2 regions of the Bacillus carboniphilus genome follow, and region 2 is predicted to be linked to the other one. Evidence: riboswitches for the same ligand, from Rfam matches in the RefSeq annotation. Region 2 holds a riboswitch; the other holds the start of a gene.
The links. Region 2 has a riboswitch for S-adenosylmethionine ahead of LC087_RS10430 (methionine ABC transporter ATP-binding protein). Riboswitches for the same ligand answer to the same signal wherever they lie in the genome.

Region 1 (9,218 bases), 190 kb from region 2:
AAACCTTTCTCTATGGCTACGTATAGGGGGGCATAAAATATAGAATGTGTTACCTCTGCTACACGAATTTCTTCAGTTTTTGACTGTCCACAGCCACTTAGTGTTAAACTAAAGAGACAGACGAATACAATGGAATAGATAATTTTTTTCATGATGATTTATCCTTTCTATGCTCATGAAATATGTTTTTATTTACTGTATGTAAGTTAGAGGGAAAGTGTGATAAATGCCTATAAAATCATGAAATGGGGGAGTAGTATGGGAATGCCATTGGAACTAAATACAATGATTGTAACAAAAGGGAAGGAAATTCGTTTAAATAAAAATATCTTTCAATTAAAAAAGGACGGTTACCGACTTTATCCCTTAAATATACCGTTAGAAGTTCGTAAAATGAGAGAAAGCGAGCCGAATGGGTATGCAACAATAACAAAGCTTGAATTAGAAGAACAACAGACAATCCTCACATATGAACTCATATCTTTAAATACCACCAATTAAAAGAAAGGCGGAAGCGCCCGTATAGCGACGCAGGTGCTTATAGCCCCCCGCATGAGATAAAGGAAACACGAATAGCCGCAGGCTTCGATGTTGACTTATCGTAGGGAGGAGGGCGAAGCAACACCAGTCGCTGGGCGCAGGAGCTAGACAAAAGAAAGGCGGAAGCGCCCGTATAGCGACGCAGGTGAAAAGGTACGTCAACTAAGTACAGTCACGACGCGCGAACTAACGTTGACGCTAGAACCTCCTGTTCATCGCCGCATGAGATAAAGGAAACACGAATAGCCCGAAAGCGGAGGATCTACTAAGTTCAGCCGCGTCCTGTGGCAACATAGATCCACCTCCCTCCTGGAGGCGTCTCCGTTGAATTATCGTATGAAAGTGGAACATCATCTAAAGGCGCCCACGTCCTGTGGACAACGATGATGCTAGCACCTCCTGTGCGTCGGAAGCGCCCGTATAGCGACGCATTCGGAAAATAAAAAGAGCTATTTATCAAAAAAATGATAATTAGCTCTTTTTTAAACAATTATAAAACGGGGCCACCGAAATTTTTAATATCCTCAGCGACATTATCGAACTTTTTAAAGTTCTCCTTAAAAGAGGTAGCAAGTTGTTCCGCAGACTTCTTAAAAGCACCTTGATCTTCCCATGTTTGTATAGGGTACAATACCTTATCAGGAACTCCTGGTACATGCATTGGAATTTCTAGTCCGAATATTTCATCCTTTATTGTCTCGATATGGTCTAACTCACCGTCTAATGCTGCATGAATCATAGCGCGAGTATATTCGAGCTTCATTCTCTTTCCTTTACCGTAAGCGCCGCCAGTCCATCCAGTATTAACTAAAAACACTTTTGCTCCAGATTCGTCAATCTTTTTACCAAGCATTTCAGCATATACGGTTGCGGGTAAAGGTAAGAAAGGAGAACCAAAACAAGTAGAAAATGTAGCTTCAGGAGAGGTGATTCCTCTTTCTGTACCTGCTAATTTACTTGTGTAACCACTTAAAAAGTGATACATGGCCTGCTCTTTAGTAAGCTTACTAATAGGAGGTAAGACTCCTGTTGCATCAGCAGTTAAAAAGATAATGGTTGATGGGTGTCCTGCTACGCTAGGTAACACAATGTTATCCATTGCTTCAAGAGGATAGGCAGCACGAGTATTCTCCGTATAGTCACTTCGATCATAATCCGCCTCTCTCATTTTATCGTCAATCACGACATTTTCTAAGACTGAACCAAAACGAATGGCATCAAAAATTTGTGGTTCTTTTTCATGAGAAAGTTTGATGCATTTTGCATAGCAACCACCTTCAATGTTAAAGATACCTGAGTTAGACCAACCGTGTTCATCATCACCGATTAGACGGCGATTTGGATCGGCAGACAATGTTGTTTTTCCCGTTCCTGATAGTCCGAAGAATAAAGCGACGTCCCCTTCTAGACCTACATTTGCAGAGCAATGCATAGATAAGACACCTTGTTCAGGTAGTAAGTAGTTCATAATTGAGAAGATCGATTTTTTCATTTCACCCGCATATTCAGTTCCCCCAATTAGAATAATGCGTTTTTCAAAAGAAACCATAATAAACGCTTCTGAATGAGTACCATCTTTAATTGGATCTGCTTTGAAAGTAGGTGCAGATATAATTGTAAATGGGTTTTTATGGTCAACTAATTCCTCATCTGTTGCTCGAATGAACAATTGATGGGCAAATAAATTATGCCATGCAAATTCATTAATAGTTTGAATGGGTAATCTGTATTTTGAATCTGCTCCTGCAAACCCTTTAAACAAAAAAAGTTCATTCTTTGCCTTTAAATAGTCGATCACTTTTGTATAAAGTTTTTCAAAAATCTCTTCAGAGATCGGTTGATTAACTGATCCCCAATCTATTTTATTCTTTACACTTTCTTCTTCTACAATAAATTTATCTTTAGGTGATCGACCTGTATATTTTCCAGTGGTTGCACGGATTGCACCTGTGGAAGTCAATATTCCTTCATTTCTTTCTAAAACGAGTTCAACAAGACGAGAGACCGGTAAATTATGATAAGTATTTGGATTATTGACCAAATGATTCAGTTCAGAGCGAATATCTACTTTATTCATGGTATACCATCCTTTTTATAGTAGTTGAATGATTATAAATAGTATAACACATTTAAATGAATAGTCTATACTAATTAAAGAAAAATTTCCAAGTTTAAATGGATAAAGTACCTTTAATTATATGTAGCTTTAGTTTGTGTCAGTAAAAAGAAGAGTGAAACCTATTTTTTAGCTTTGTCGGATATTTATTAGTGGGATGTTTAAATCGGTTTATGGTTTGATTGGCAATATATTTGTTGTATAACAATAAAACTTTAAGTCGAGTTAAATTATGAGTTCTAAAGGGTGACTTGAAGGCGTGGGTGAAGTATGGTCTAGTTACTGTATGAAGTATTATTGAAGAGAAAAGTAGGTCATGGAGTTAATCGACTGCCTTCTTTGTTAAGTAATGACCCTTACATTTCATTAGTTGAGACACGTATAGTTTGACATAAAGGGCATTTGTGATTTAAGATGTTTAAACGGATATTCTCTTATCCTGAGCAGGTGGAGGGACAGCCCCAATGAAACCCAGCAACCTTCACGTAGTGAAAAGGTGCTAACCTGATGCAAGGACATTCCTTGATCGATAAGAGTGAAAGGAAACGATGTAAACACCCCCTTTCCTCATTATTATGATGGAAAGGTTTTTTTATTTCTGTGATGTTTTTGCTTGCAATTTAGGGAAATACCTGTTGAATGAAAGGGAATAATAGTATTGTTCCTTTAGAGTTCTGTTTATATAAGAGAAGAATCATCCGTCATGATTATATATAACTTAAGGAGGAGTATTGATGACAAACTTACGACGCTTATTTACATCTGAATCAGTAACAGAGGGACACCCTGATAAAATTTGTGATCAAATATCTGATTCAATTTTAGATGCAATCTTAAAGAATGACCCAAATGCTCGAGTAGCCTGTGAAACATCTGTAACAACAGGTTTAGTACTGGTATCCGGTGAAATTACGACAAATACATATGTGGATATCCCTAAAATTGTTCGTGAAACAGTTAAAGGAATTGGATATACAAGAGCAAAATATGGATTTGATTCTGAGACATGTGCCGTTTTAACGTCGATCGATGAACAATCTGCTGATATCGCAATGGGTGTAGACCAAGCATTAGAAGCACGAGAAGGTCAAATGAGTGATGAGGAAATTGAGGCAATTGGTGCTGGTGACCAAGGGTTAATGTTTGGCTATGCATGTAATGAAACAAAAGAATATATGCCTCTTCCTATTTCCTTAGCTCATAAGCTTGCTAGACGTTTAACAGAAACTAGGAAAGAAGAGATTCTCCCTTATTTGCGTCCAGATGGAAAAACACAGGTTACTGTTGAATATGATGAAAATGATAAACCTGTTCGTATTGATACCATTGTGATTTCTACTCAACATCATCCAGAAGTTTCATTAGAACAAATCCAAAGAAACCTAAAGGAATATGTCATTGATCCAGTTGTTCCAAAAGAGCTAATCGATGAGGACACGAAATATTTTATTAATCCAACTGGCCGTTTTGTTATTGGTGGACCTCAAGGAGACGCAGGACTAACAGGCCGAAAAATTATTGTTGATACGTATGGTGGATATGCTCGCCACGGTGGAGGCGCATTTTCAGGAAAGGATGCTACGAAAGTAGACCGTTCTGCTGCATATGCAGCAAGATATGTTGCTAAAAATATAGTCGCAGCACAGTTAGCAGATAAATGTGAGGTTCAACTAGCCTATGCCATTGGTGTTGCCCAGCCTGTTTCAATTTCTATTAATACATTCGGAACAGGAATTGTACCTGAAAATATTCTAGTGGATATTGTCAGAGAAAACTTTGATTTGCGTCCAGCTGGGATTATCAAAATGTTAGATTTGAGAAGACCTATTTATAAACAGACTGCTGCTTATGGACATTTTGGGCGAACAGATATTGATCTTCCTTGGGAACGAACTGATAAAGCAAGTCAATTAAAAGCACAAGCACAAAACTAAATAAAGAGTGAAATTTATGTAAAAGTGACTTCTATTTTTAACAGAAGTCACTTTTTTTGAAAAAATTTATTCGCTATAACCCCATATAGTAATGCATTTTGGGAATAATTTAATAAAATATGTTTTTTTTTTGATACTTTAAAGTTGCTCTTTTTTTCTTATATAATTAATGGGTTATTGACTAAAACTATAGCCATCTTTGGAATAATTATAGATACAATTTGATAAGGAGGAAAAAGTTAATGTGTGGGTTTATAGGTGTTTTTGATCATAGTAAAAAATATAAAGAACAACGTATTGAGCACATTGAACAGGCAAGTCGTAAAATTATACATCGAGGCCCTGATGATGAAGGCTATTATCATAATGATTATATTTCGTTAGCTTTTAGAAGATTAAGTATTGTTGATTTAGCTGGAGGAAAACAGCCTCTTACCTTTGGAGATGGTCGCTATTGGATTGTTTTTAATGGGGAAATATATAATCATAAACAGTTGCAAAAGAAACTAGAGGATCTAGGAGTTACATTAAATACTAATAGTGATACAGAGGTGATTGTGGCCCTTTATTCAGTAATGAAAGAAAAAGTGGTACATGAATTAAGAGGGATGTTTGCTTTTCTTATTTGGGATACAGAGCGAAATGAATTATTTGGAGCAAGGGACTATTTTGGGATTAAACCTTTATACATGATTGAAACGGTACAAGGGATTGCTTTTGCTTCTGAATCAAAAGGGTTAATGCCTTTCTTAAAAAATTCAAGCATAAATGAACAATCTCTGGAACACTATACATCTTTTCAGTACGTACCCGAACCAAACACAATTGTAAAAGAAATATCCAAAATTTCTCCAGGAAGTTACTTTACATGGCGCCCAAATGAGTCTTTGCAGGTTGTAGAATATTTTCATCCAAATTTCCACCCAAAGTCTGTAGAAAGAGATCGATTAATAAAGGAAGTAAGAGAAACTGTAGAAGAATCAGTTTCTTATCATATGCGAAGTGATGTTCCAGTTGGCTCCTTCTTATCGGGTGGAATTGATTCAACTATAGTTGCTACTATAGCAAGTAAACTAGCACCTTCTATAAAAACATTCAGTGTAGATTTCGCTGATACTGGTTACAGTGAAATGGATGTTGCAATAAAAACTGCTCAAACATTAAAAGTGGATCATTTTCCATATACGATCAGTGAAGAAGAATTTTTCGAAGCATTACCGAAAATTATTTGGCATCTAGATGATATTGTTGCAGATCCAGCTGCTATCCCCCTTTATTTTGTTGCTAAAGAAGCTAGTAAACATGTAAAGGTAGTTTTATCAGGTGAAGGAGCAGATGAACTCTTTGGTGGTTATAATATTTATCAAGAGCCTCTTAGTATAGCCCCTTTCAAAAATATTCCTAACGGATTGAAGAAGGCCCTTCTCCAAATAGCAACTGTTCTTCCCGAAGGAATGAAAGGAAAAAGTTTCTTGCAAAGAGCGAATACTCAATTAGAAGAACGTTACATCGGTAACGCAAAAATATTTGCGAATGATAAAGAGAAGCAATCCCTTTTTAGTCATACTCTTTCAAGTTCATTTACAGATGTCACGAATCCTCTTTATCATAATGTGAAGCATTTAGATGATATATCAAAAATGCAATACATTGATATGATGACTTGGCTTAGAGGTGATATTCTAGTTAAAGCTGATAAAATGTCAATGGCTCATTCCTTAGAGCTTCGCGTACCGTTTTTAGACATTGAAGTTTGGAAGGTAGCCTCAAAATTGGCAGTGGAAGAGAAAGTATCGAAAGTAGGGACCAAGCAAATATTAAGAAAGGCTTTTGCTGATATTATTCCTGAACACGTGGTCAATAGGAGAAAGCTTGGATTTCCAGTACCGATTCGTGTGTGGCTAAAAGGGACAAGGTATCATTGGGCAAAAGAAGTCATAACAGAATCGCCAATTGGCTTTTTCATGGATAAAGATTATATTTTATCTTTACTTGAGGAGCATCGTATGGAAAAGAAAGATCATAGTCGAAAATTATGGACCGTTCTTTGCTTCTGTTTATGGCTGCAAATGGCTGTTGAACAAGATAGTAAAATCGATGAAAAAAAGTTATTTGTTTAAATTCTTGAAAGTCATAAAAAATAGCCCCACCTCCATTCCTTTAGCTATGGAGGTGGGGCTAAAGTTGTACCTACGCCTTTCTTTCAGAGTAAGGGAGTATATAAATAGGTCCTTAATTCTTGTCTAGCTCCATTGCCCAGAAACGTTCACAGGAAGTGATAGCGTCAACGTTGCCCACAGGACGTGGGCGTCTTTAGTTGATGTTCCAATGTCTCTACGATAAGTCAACGGAGACGCCTCCAGGAGGGAGGTGGATCTACGTTTGCTCGCGCGACGTGGCAGTAGTTAGTAGATCCTCCGCTTTCCGGCTTTTCGTGTTTCCTTTATCTCATGCGGGGGTCTATCAGCACCTGCGTCGCTAGACGGGTGTTTGCGCCTTTCTTACAGAGTAAGAAAGTATAAAAATCTGTCCTTATTCGGATGGTGCTTTCATCGTTGTCTAGCTCCAGCGCCCAGCAACTCCGACGTACACGATGTGCTAGCGTCAACGTTAGTCACAGGATGTGGCTGAACTTAGTTGACGTTCATTATCCCTCGCCCTCCTCCTTATGATAAGTCAACGGAGACGCCTCCAGGAGGGAGGTGGATCTACGTTTGCCACAAGACGTGGCAGTAGTTAGTAGATCCTCCGCTTTCCGGCTATTCGTGTTTCCTTTATCTCATACGGAGTACTCAAGCCCCTTCGTTGCTAAACGGGCGCTTGCGCTTTTCTTACAGAGTAAGAAAGTATAAAAAATCTGTCCTTATTCGGATGGTGCTTTTATTTTTGTCTAGCTCCAGCGCCCAGCGACTGGTGTTGCTTCGCCCTCCTCTCTACGATAAGTCAACATCGAAGCCTGCGGCTATTCGTGTTTCCTTTATCTCATGCGGGGGTCTATAAGCACCTGCGTCGCTAAACGGGCGCTTGCGCTTTTCTTATGCATATTTGATTATTTTTTTCTGATTAATCACTTCGAAATATTCATCAATTAAGTTATCTAATATTTGCTCCCATTCTTGGGTCAAAGCATAGTTACGAGCCTCTTTTTCCATTTGTTTCCTTAAAGAAGGGTGATCTAATAACATATTAATAGCATTTGTAAAATCCTCAGTCTCTTTTGGTTCACATAATACTCCTGTTTTTCTATTTTGAATAATGCTTTTCACCCCTCCAGCATTTGCAGTCACAACTGCAGTACCAGATGCTAACGATTCTAATACAACATTTCCAAAGGTTTCAGTTGAAGAAGGAAAGACAAAAGTATCTGAGCTAGCATACGCCATAGCTAATTCTTCACCTGAAAGATACCCTGTAAAGGTTACATTACTTGGAGAACGTTCCTGTAGAAAGGATTTTGATGGTCCGTCACCAACTATGAGCCAATGAACATCGCTTCTAGAGGAAAGTTTTTTCATAATTGATAATAAAGTCTTGATATCTTTTTCTGGCGCTAGTCGACCTACATACGTAAGTAAATAAGGTTGTTTAATGTGATAGCGGTCTTTCAACTGCTGTTTTTTATTTTTTGAAGGGTGAAAAGAATGTGTATTTACGCCTCGAGACCAAATGTGAATGTTTTGAAAATCTTGACTTAGGAGGAGTTCTTTCGTAGATAGAGAAGGAACAAAAATTTTTTCAAGAGGTTGATGGAACCAGTGCATATACTTCCATAAAATTTTAGAGAAAATTTGTAAGTCGTAATACTCAAGGTACTGATCAAAATTCGTGTGATAGGAACCCACTAGAGGATAATTTAATTTTTTTGCATAGTGAAGCCCACATAGACCAACACTGGATGGTGTAGCTACGTGAATAATATCAGGATTGAACTTTTGCAATTGTGATTTTACGGATAGCATATTAGGAAAAGCAAAACGGCACTCTGGATAAAAGATAAAAGGAAAGCTAGTAAAATGATGAATATGGTTTGAGCTTAACGGTTCCTTTGTTTCGGGTGTAGGTGCAAATACTTTGAAAAGGTGTCCTCTTTTTGATAGGTGATCAGTAAAACGTTTTAATGTTTTTGCTACTCCATTTACTTCAGGAGCATAAGTGTCAGTAAAAATAGCAACTTTCATTTTGTGAATCCCTCCTTATTCCATTTTCCTTTTTCAATCAATATATTAAATGAGTCCTTCAATTACTCTTACACTAACCAAACCTACTGTTGTTCCTAAGACACATCCGGCTAGAACATCTGAAGGATAGTGGAGGCCTAGAAAGACTCTTGAAAGTCCAATACTCATTGCTAAAGGAAGTAAAAACAATATTGTATATGGAAATAGGACCATAAACGGAATGGTAATTGAAAATATAGCTGTTGTATGTCCAGATGGAAAAGAGTAGTCTTGTAATGGATTTTTGGGGATATTTACATCAGATATAGATAAATAAGGTCGTTTTCTTGGATAAAATTTTTTAATAATGGCAACAGGTATGTGGCTTAATAAAAGAGCGATACCACTAGCTATTCCAGCTAATTGAAAGGGGTCTTTCATAAATACAATGAAAAACAGACAGGCCATTAT
Region 2 (9,218 bases):
ATCAATCATATATTCATCAATTTAATAATTCTCATTTTATTCTCATTCTTATCTTATAACAAATTAAATTACATTACAACATATTGAATCCATCTTCATATTTACAAATGATTCCCTTATAAATAAATTGTTAAACAAGATGTCTATAACAATCATAAAACGAAATCGGCTATATTATCATAACAATTTATTATATATAATAGAAGAAACTCGTATATTAACCCAATTTATGTACACAAATAGTGAAGGACTATACCCTTAATAGGTATAGCCCTTAGCGTTATTGTTTATATTTGTTTAATTCCTTTATAGATTCTTGTAACAACGTAACTGATTGGCTCATAGCTGCTCCACCACCAAACGCTGCTGAAACACCTGCAACCTCCAATATTTCTTCTTCTGTTGCACCTTGATCGACGCAACCTTTTGTATGATATATCATACAGTATTCATCTTGAGTAGCAATACTAATTCCTAAGGCAATCAATTGCTTCTCTTTTTGAGAAAGAGAGCCTTCTTTGAAACATTCTTCTGTAAACTGATTATAGTGTCTAGCAAGTTCGGGCATCTTTTTCGAAAAAATACCTAATCCTGTTTTGTAATCATGCAAAGCAGCTTCTGTTGAAGTACTTGGTTGATAATGATCCATAATGGACACTCCATTCTTAACATTAGTCACCCATAGTATGCTTAAACTCTCCTTTTGTATTCAAGTTACACCATAAAATATTGAGCCTCGGGATGAGAAACGACAAAGGCAGAAACAGACGCCTCTGGTTCCATCATATAGCCCTCTGTTAGTGTCACACCAATATCTTGTGGCTGAAGAACATCAAAAAGTGCCTCTTGATCTTCAAGGTTAGGACAAGCTGGATATCCGAAAGAATATCGGCATGTTTTGTATTGTGCTTTTAATATATCCTTTATTGACAATCCCTCGTCAAAATATCCGAACTCTTCTCTAATGTTTTTATGAATGAACTCTGCTAATGCCTCTGCTACTTCTAACGCCAAGGCTTGAATGAGGTGTGATTTTAAATATTCGCCATTCTCTTTATACTCTCGTGACCTTTCACTTACACCTTCTCCAGCGGTTACCACCATTAAAGCAATACAATCTAAGTCGTTATACTGTTTAGGTCTTACATAATCTATAGATAGGTATTTATTTTTTGTTTGTCTTGGAAATTGAAATGTTTGAATGGTTTCATTTTTGACTTTATCGTACAGCACGACTTGATTTTTAAATGAATAAGCGTGAAAAAATTGATATTTTGCATTAAGTGTCATCAATTTATTTGTCTGTCTTATCTCTTCAATCATTTCAAGTATAGATGATTTCAATTCTTGTTTTTTTAATTGTGAAGTCGTTGGCTTCACCCCCTAAATGTTTACCTAATAACATTTTCCAATTAATATAAGAGATAACCTGATCAATTGGATAATCTTTATATAATTTAGGAGAAAAACAGTTAGGTAAAGAAATTTTATGATGATGAGAAATGGTAGGATTAACGACCAAGGCAGGAGGAACAAGTTGGTTTTTTTGCTTGCTTGTTTGTATCACTGGACTTTGTCGTTCAAGTTGATTTTCATTTTCAATGTTTTGTAATAGACGTAATCCACTCATGGCATCTTTTGCATAAAGAACGCTTCCCCCATATTGTGGTGCTATCTTTTCAGTTGTAAATTTTTTAGATAGCGCGGCTCCGCCTACTAATATAGGAATATCGATTCCTGCGGACTTTAAATCTTGAACGGTTAGCACCATTTGTTGAGCTGATTTCACTAACAACCCTGATAATCCAATCACATTCGGTTCTTCTTTTTTATAAGCCTCAATTAAACGATCTGAAGGAATCTTGATGCCTAAATTGATTACTTGATAACCGTTGTTCGACATAATGATATCCACTAGATTTTTTCCAATATCATGAACATCCCCTTTTACTGTCGCTAATAACACTTTTCCTTTATTAGCTACTTCTGTTTTATCCATCCACTTCTCCAGATAATAAACAGAGGTTTTCATTACTTCTGCAGACTGCAACACTTCAGCAACAATCAATTTATTATCATTAAACAACTCACCAACTTTTTGCATTCCTTTCATTAACGGCCCATTTATTATATCAAGAGGCGGCATTTCTTTCCTAACAAGATCCAAATCTTCTAGGAGTCCCTCCTTCGTTCCTTCCACAATACATTGGGCTAATCTGTCCTTTGGGTCTGTTAATAGACGTGATTTCTTTTCTGGAACTCTTTCTCTAAATAGATTAACAAACTCAGATACATCTTGTTCTAAAGTTCGAAACAATAAATTTTCAGATAACGTGATTTCTGACTCCGGAATCGAAGCATATCTGACTAGCTTTTCAGTATTTACAATGGCATAGTCTAATCCTGCTTTCGTACATTCATAAAGAAATACAGAATTGAGCACCTCTCTTCCTAGTGGAGGTAAGCCAAAAGAAATATTCGAAATTCCTAGTATGGTCAAGCATTGAGGAAATATCTTTTTAATTTCAATAATCGCTTCAATCGTCGCATTTGGCGATCCTTTATAGTTTGCATCACCAGTTGCAATTGGGAAAACTAAAGGGTCAAAGATGATATCCGAAGGGTGAACTTCATACTGTTCGATTAAAATATGATAAGACCTCGAAGCAATTTCTATTTTTCTTTCTGTTGAAATGGCCATCCCTTTTTCATCAATTAAACCAACCACTAAAGCTGCCCCGTATTTCTTAGCTAAAGGAATAACCTTTTCAAACCTTTCAGTTCCATCTTCTAAATTTATCGAATTAATAATGGATTTTCCTTGAGTATATTTCAATGCTAACTCAATCACTTTTTCATCAGTAGAATCAATTACCAAAGGAACTTTAAGAAGTTTGGTTGCAATTTTAAGGAATTCTTCCATATCTTTTTCTTCTTCTCTATCTGGGTTAGCTAAGCATATATCAATCACATGAGCCCCTTTTTTCACTTGAGAACGAGCAATTTCCGCAAGGCCTTTTCATATTCACCATCTACAATTAACTTTTTAAACTTCCTAGATCCGATGACATTTGTCCTCTCTCCAACAAATATCGGTGTCTCTTTAGGGTCGTAGTGCAATCGTTCAATTCCAGATACAGAATGCAAATGAAGAACTCGCTTTTGTGTTTGAATGGGGTATTTATTTAACATTTCCCTCAATGATTTAATATGTTCAGGTGTTGTGCCACAACAACCTCCTATTATATCGACCCAACCATTCTTAACAAATTCCTCTAACTTCTTTGATAATGATAGGGGTGTTTCATGATAGGTTCCGTTTTCATCAGGTAATCCAGCGTTAGGATAACATAATATGCGAGTATTAGAGATCGAAGATAACGTTCTTATATGATCCTTCATAAAATCGGGACCAGTTGCGCAGTTCATTCCGACAGCTGTTGGGTTTAAGTGCTCAATCGATGTATAGAACGAATCGATTGCTTGACCGGCTAACATGGTTCCCATCGGTTCAATTGTTGCAGAGATGAAAATAGGCACTCTTTCGTTTCGGTCAGCAAACACTTGATTAATTCCTATCCCTGCTGCCTTTACATTTCTTGTATCTTGGGAGGTTTCAAGTAATAAACAGTCCACTTTGCCCATTAATAAGGAATTAGCTTGATCATAATAGTTGGAAACGAGTTGATCAAAGCTCACTCCTCCAGTTACAGAAAGAGCTTTCGTCGTAGGGCCCATTGCTCCAGCAACAAATACTTGCCTTCCATACTTTTCTTCATATAATTGAACGGCTCCTTTTGCTAATTGTGCTCCTTTTAAAGTAATTTGATGGGCAAGATTTTCTAATCCATATTCAGATAACACTATTGTTGTAGAACCAAATGTGTTCGTACAAATAATATCTGACCCTGCCTCTAAATATCGTAGGTGAATAGATTCAATGATTTGGGGTTGAGTGAGATTTAAATATTCATTACACCCTTCATAAATATCTCCTCCAAAGTCTTCTGAATTAAGGTTCGCTTGTTGTAACAACGTTCCCATTGCACCATCTAACAATAGTGTTTTGCTTTTTATTTGTGACGAGAGTCTATCCTTCATAAAAGCACCTCTTTTTTCATATGACTACAAATTTCAGCGGTGATATCATATTTCATAAAAGGTGTGATTAAATAAAGTCCTTTAAAGAACCGTCTTGCATATTCTGCTAAGTTAATCGCAATTTCGATCCCTGCTTTTTTAGCATCATCACCCTTATATTTCGCCATGGTACTTAAAATATCTGAAGGGATATTAACCCCCGAAACATATTGATCAAGAAACTGAGCATTTTTAAAGGAAACAAGTGGCATAATGCCTATAAATATAACAGTGTCCTTTACATAAGTTTCAATCGATTCTGCAAACCTCGTTATCATCTCTTTAGAATAAAAAGGCTGTGTTAAGAAGAAACGACAACCTGCCTTTATTTTTAGATCTATTCTCTCCAGTGAAGGTGAACCATACTTTCCCTGATTAATAGCTCCCCCTATTTTAAAAACCGTTTTGCTTTTCATCTGATCACCCGAAAAAAATTGGCCATCATTTAATCCTTTCACTTTATTCATTAGGTTAATAGAGTTTGTTTCAAACACCGCTTTTGACTGAGGCAGATCGCCTGATCTTGGAGGATCACCTGTAACAATCATTACCTTATCAAGACCTAATATGTGAAGGCCGAGGAATCTCGACTGTTGACCAATAAGGTTTCGATCTCTACAAGCGATATGAACAAGAGGATTAAAGCTCGTCTCCGATTTTATGATGGAGGCAACTACTGTATTACAAATTCGTGAATAAGACATGGAATTGTCTGCTATTGTTATCGTATCAGCTCCTGCTTTTTCGAGTTCTTTAACCCCTCTTAAATACTCGCTTAGGTTCGGTTCCTTCGGAGGATCTAATTCCACAATGACAGTCGTTCGATCTCCCGCTGATTCTATATAGCAAGATTCCTTTTCCACATCTCCCTCTCCTTTTTTTAATATTCAGATATTTAAACTAACACTATGCAAGTGAAAGCGCTTTTCATCACCCTCACTTGCCATTTTCACTTTATTAATTAGCTGGTAAAACGGTTCCCTGGTATTCCTCTTCAATGAACGTTTGAATTTCTTCTGATTGTAAAACCTCAACAAGAACTTTAATTTTCTCTTTCTCCTTATCTTCTGACCTTACAACAATAAGGTTCGCATAAGGATTATCCACACCAGATTCTAGCTCAATCGCATCCACTGCTGGATTTAACCCACCATCTAACGCAAGATTTCCATTGATTAGAATTGCATCTGCTTCATCGTTTTCATATGCCTTCGTTAACAGAGCTGGTTCTACATCAGTTTGAAAAGAAAATTTTTTAGGATTTTCCGCAATATCATCTACTGTAGCTTGCCGATTTCTCGACTTCATCTTTCAATGAAATAAGCCCTTTTTCTTCTAATAAAGATAGGATGCGACCATGATCTGAAACCGAATTACTCATCAAAATAGAGGCTCCTTCAGGCAGCTCTTCTAAAGAAGAATAACGTTTCGAATAAACGCCAATTGGCTCAATGTGGACGGCTCCTACACTAACAAAGTCATATTCATGTTCTTCTTTTTGAAGCTCTAAATAAGGGGTATGTTGAAAATAATTTGCATCAATCTCCCCTTCATTTAAGCTTTTATTAGGAAGCACATAATCGGTAAACTCAACAATTTCCAACTCATACCCTTTTTCCTCAAGCAAGTTTTTCGCTTCTTCTAAAATTTCCACATGTGGCACGGGAGAGGCACCTACTTTAATTACATTCTCTGAATCAGCCGATGTTCCACACCCAGTTATAAATAAGAATAAAGCTCCTAACGTTAGTGAAAACAATAATTTCTTCATATTTTTTCCTCCTCTATGTTATCTTTTATCTAATTTGTTTGATGTATAGTCACCTATAAATTGAATGATAAAAACGATCAATAAGATTATTAATGTTGCAACGATTGTGACATCCCCTCTATTTCTTTGAAACCCCTCCAAATAAGCTAAGTTGCCTAATCCTCCAGCCCCAACCACACCTGCCATTGCAGTATAACCGACGAGCGCAATAGCCGTAACAGTTAAACTTGACACAAGAGTGGTAATGATTCTGGAATTAACACTTTATAAATAATTTTAAATGAATGAGTGCCCATTGATTTGGCTGCTTCAATTACACCTTTGTCAATTTCTCGAAGCGATGTCTCTACCATTCGTCCAAAAAAAGGAGCGGAACCAATAATGAGTGCTGGCAAGGCAGCATTCGCTCCTAACATGGAACCTACAATCACTTTTGTAAAAGGTAAAAGTAAAATAATTAGGATGATAAAAGGAATTGAACGAGACGTATTAACTACTCCTGCAATGATTGCATTTACACTTTTGTTCTCCCACAAGTTATCCTTTGAAGTTAAGAAGAGTAACACTCCAAGAATAAAGCCAAACATACAGGTAAATACAACAGAGATTGCGGTCATATAAATGGTTTCTAAAGTAGCTTCAAGCACTTTATCCCAATTTACATTTTCAAACTTCAACATGCGTGCACCTCTACTTTAACCTGTTCATCATTCAACAGTTGTTGCGTTTCTACTACCTCTTCAATTGTCCCATCTATATGAACGATCATCGTTCCAAAAGCGCCTTTTTGTGTATAAGAAATGTTTGCTTGTAAAACATTCATGTCAACCTTCAATTTTTCAATAACTACAGCTAGTATCGGCTGACTAACGGAAGCGCCTGTAAAGGTAAGTTGCAGTAAAAAACCCTTTTTATATAAAGCTTGCAATTCTGCGAGTGATTCTGAACCTCCAGAGATTTGCTTTACAAATTTTTTCGTTATTGGTTGAATGGGATCTTTAAAAACTTTTAAAACATCTCCCTCTTCAACCACGTTGCCATTCTCCATAACCGCAACTTTATGACAAATTTTTTTGATGACATGCATTTCATGAGTTATTAACACAATCGTTAATCCTAATGATTGATTAATATCTACTAACAGTTGTAATATCGAATCTGTTGTCTGTGGATCTAAGGCAGAAGTGGCTTCATCACACAATAGTACTTGAGGATGATTGGCTAATGCTCTAGCAATACCCACTCTTTGCTTTTGACCTCCACTAAGTTGAGACGGATAAGCATTTTCTCGCCCCTCCAATCCAACTAATTGAACCAATTCTTCCACTCTTTGAAGCCTTTCCTTTTTAGGTACTCCTGCAATTTCTAGAGAAAAAGAAATGTTCTCTTTCACAGTTCTAGACCACAAAAGATTAAAATGCTGAAAGACCATTCCTATTTCTTTTCTTTGTTTTCTTAATTCTTTTTCATTTAACTTGCTAAGATTTAGTTGACCAATGTGAACTTCACCTTCAGTAGGTGTTTCCAACCCATTTAACAAGCGAATTAACGTACTTTTTCCCGCCCCACTGTAACCTACTATTCCATATATTTCACCTTTATTGATTTTTAAATTAATATCATCTAATGCTTTTATAGCACCACTTCCATATTCTTTACTAATGTTTGTTAGCGTGATCATTGCTTCACCTTCCCTCATGTTGAAAATGACTGTTAAATAAAACAAAATGCCTTTCCGCATATAAGCAGAAAGGCATTTTAAATTACGTATTAAAAACCTTTCCCTCATCTTTCAAAGCGAGTATAATTCGCATTGCGTGATTTGGCACCATTTCAATATTTCATTGACGGTTGCCGGGCTTCATAGGGCACTTCCCTCCACCTCTCTAAATAAGAGAAAATAACTTTTATTCAATTTTAACGTACTTATTTAACATGAGAGAATTCTATCACGGGTCAAAAATAGTGTCAACAAAAAATTCTTTACGTTACTCCTATTTCACACTCGATGCATATTCTAAAACCTTTTTAAAGGCTTGATCTAGATCCTTTATAAGGTCATCAATGTGCTCGATGCCCACAGATAATCGAATCAAATCTTCAGTCACTCCTGAATCGGTCAATCCTTCATCACTCAATTGTTGATGAGTTGTACTTGTAGGATGAATAATTAAGCTCTTTGCATCTCCAACATTTGCCACATGTGACCATAGGTGAACTGAGTTAATAAATTGCTCTCCTGCTGCTCTTCCGCCTTCAATCCCAAAGACAATAACAGAACCGGCACCTTTAGGTAAATATTTAGTGGCTAATTCTTTTGTCGGATGTTCATCTAATTCAGGATAAGTCACCCAAGTTACTTGTGGGTGTTTTAGTAAATACTTCACTAACAAGCGTGTATTTCGGATATGTTCCTTTATTCTCACATGTAGTGTCTCTAGACCTAAACTAAATTGAAAAGCATGGTATGGACTTAAAGCAGGTCCAAGATCTCTTAGAAGCTGTACTCGCGCTTTTGTTATGAAAGCTGCTTTAGGGACGTCCCTAGCATAAACAATCCCATTATAGCTTTCATCAGGTTGAATAAGGCTTGGAAACTTTTCTGAATTCCAATCAAAATTCCCACCATCAACAATAATTCCTCCTAATGTAGTCCCATTTCCTAGTAACCATTTCGTTGCAGAATGAATGACAATATCAGCCCCATGTTCAATCGGCCTACATAAATAAGGAGTAGCAAAAGTATTATCAATAATTAATGGAATTCCTGCTTCATGAGCAACTTCAGCAACAGCTTCAATATCGAGGACAACTAAGCTAGGATTGCCAATGGTTTCTGCAAAAATCGCTTTCGTTTTCGAAGTTATAGCTTGCCTAAAGTTTTCTGGGTCAGTCGGATCAACAAACGTCACTTTAATTCCGTACTTAGGTAAGGTTACCGCAAATAAATTGTATGTTCCTCCATATAAGGTTGAGGCTGAAACAATTTCATCCCCTGCTTCTGCTATGTTTAAGATCGATAAAGTAATGGCGCCATCCCGCTGGCAACTGCTAAACTACCAATTCCTCCTTCAAGAGCGGAAATTCGCTCTTCAAGTACCGTGACTGTAGGATTATGAATTCGAGTGTAAATATAACCAGGCTCTTTCAAAGCAAATAAGTTGGCAGCATGTTTTGTGTCTTTAAATAAATATGCAGTGGATTGATAAATGGGGACTGCTCTTTCACCTGTGGTGGACCTATCCTGTAAACCTCCATGAATATTCAATGTTTCCAATTGGTATTCTTTAGTCATCAGTAAATCCTC

Region 1: another riboswitch for S-adenosylmethionine. It lies ahead of metK (methionine adenosyltransferase); the one in region 2 lies ahead of LC087_RS10430 (methionine ABC transporter ATP-binding protein).

What each region holds. Positions count from the first base shown of each region.
Region 1 covers NZ_CP129013.1:1,835,667-1,844,884, reverse strand. Annotated here, with positions in the region: gene LC087_RS09370 (ABC transporter substrate-binding protein) at 1-152, opposite strand, end outside; gene LC087_RS09365 (DUF2584 domain-containing protein) at 259-501, shown strand; gene pckA (phosphoenolpyruvate carboxykinase (ATP)) at 1,031-2,617, opposite strand; SAM riboswitch class I at 3,088-3,192, shown strand; gene metK (methionine adenosyltransferase) at 3,391-4,590, shown strand; gene asnB (asparagine synthase (glutamine-hydrolyzing)) at 4,833-6,710, shown strand; gene LC087_RS09345 (glycosyltransferase family 4 protein) at 7,626-8,768, opposite strand; gene LC087_RS09340 (phosphatase PAP2 family protein) at 8,814-9,218, opposite strand, start outside.
Region 2 covers NZ_CP129013.1:2,024,441-2,033,658, forward strand. Annotated here, with positions in the region: gene LC087_RS10405 (carboxymuconolactone decarboxylase family protein) at 281-649, opposite strand; partial or broken gene metH (methionine synthase) at 715-4,101, opposite strand; gene LC087_RS10415 (methylenetetrahydrofolate reductase) at 4,098-5,003, opposite strand; partial or broken gene LC087_RS10420 (MetQ/NlpA family ABC transporter substrate-binding protein) at 5,098-5,911, opposite strand; partial or broken gene LC087_RS10425 (methionine ABC transporter permease) at 5,930-6,591, opposite strand; gene LC087_RS10430 (methionine ABC transporter ATP-binding protein) at 6,585-7,592, opposite strand; SAM riboswitch class I at 7,694-7,808, opposite strand; partial or broken gene LC087_RS10435 (O-acetylhomoserine aminocarboxypropyltransferase/cysteine synthase family protein) at 7,906-9,206, opposite strand.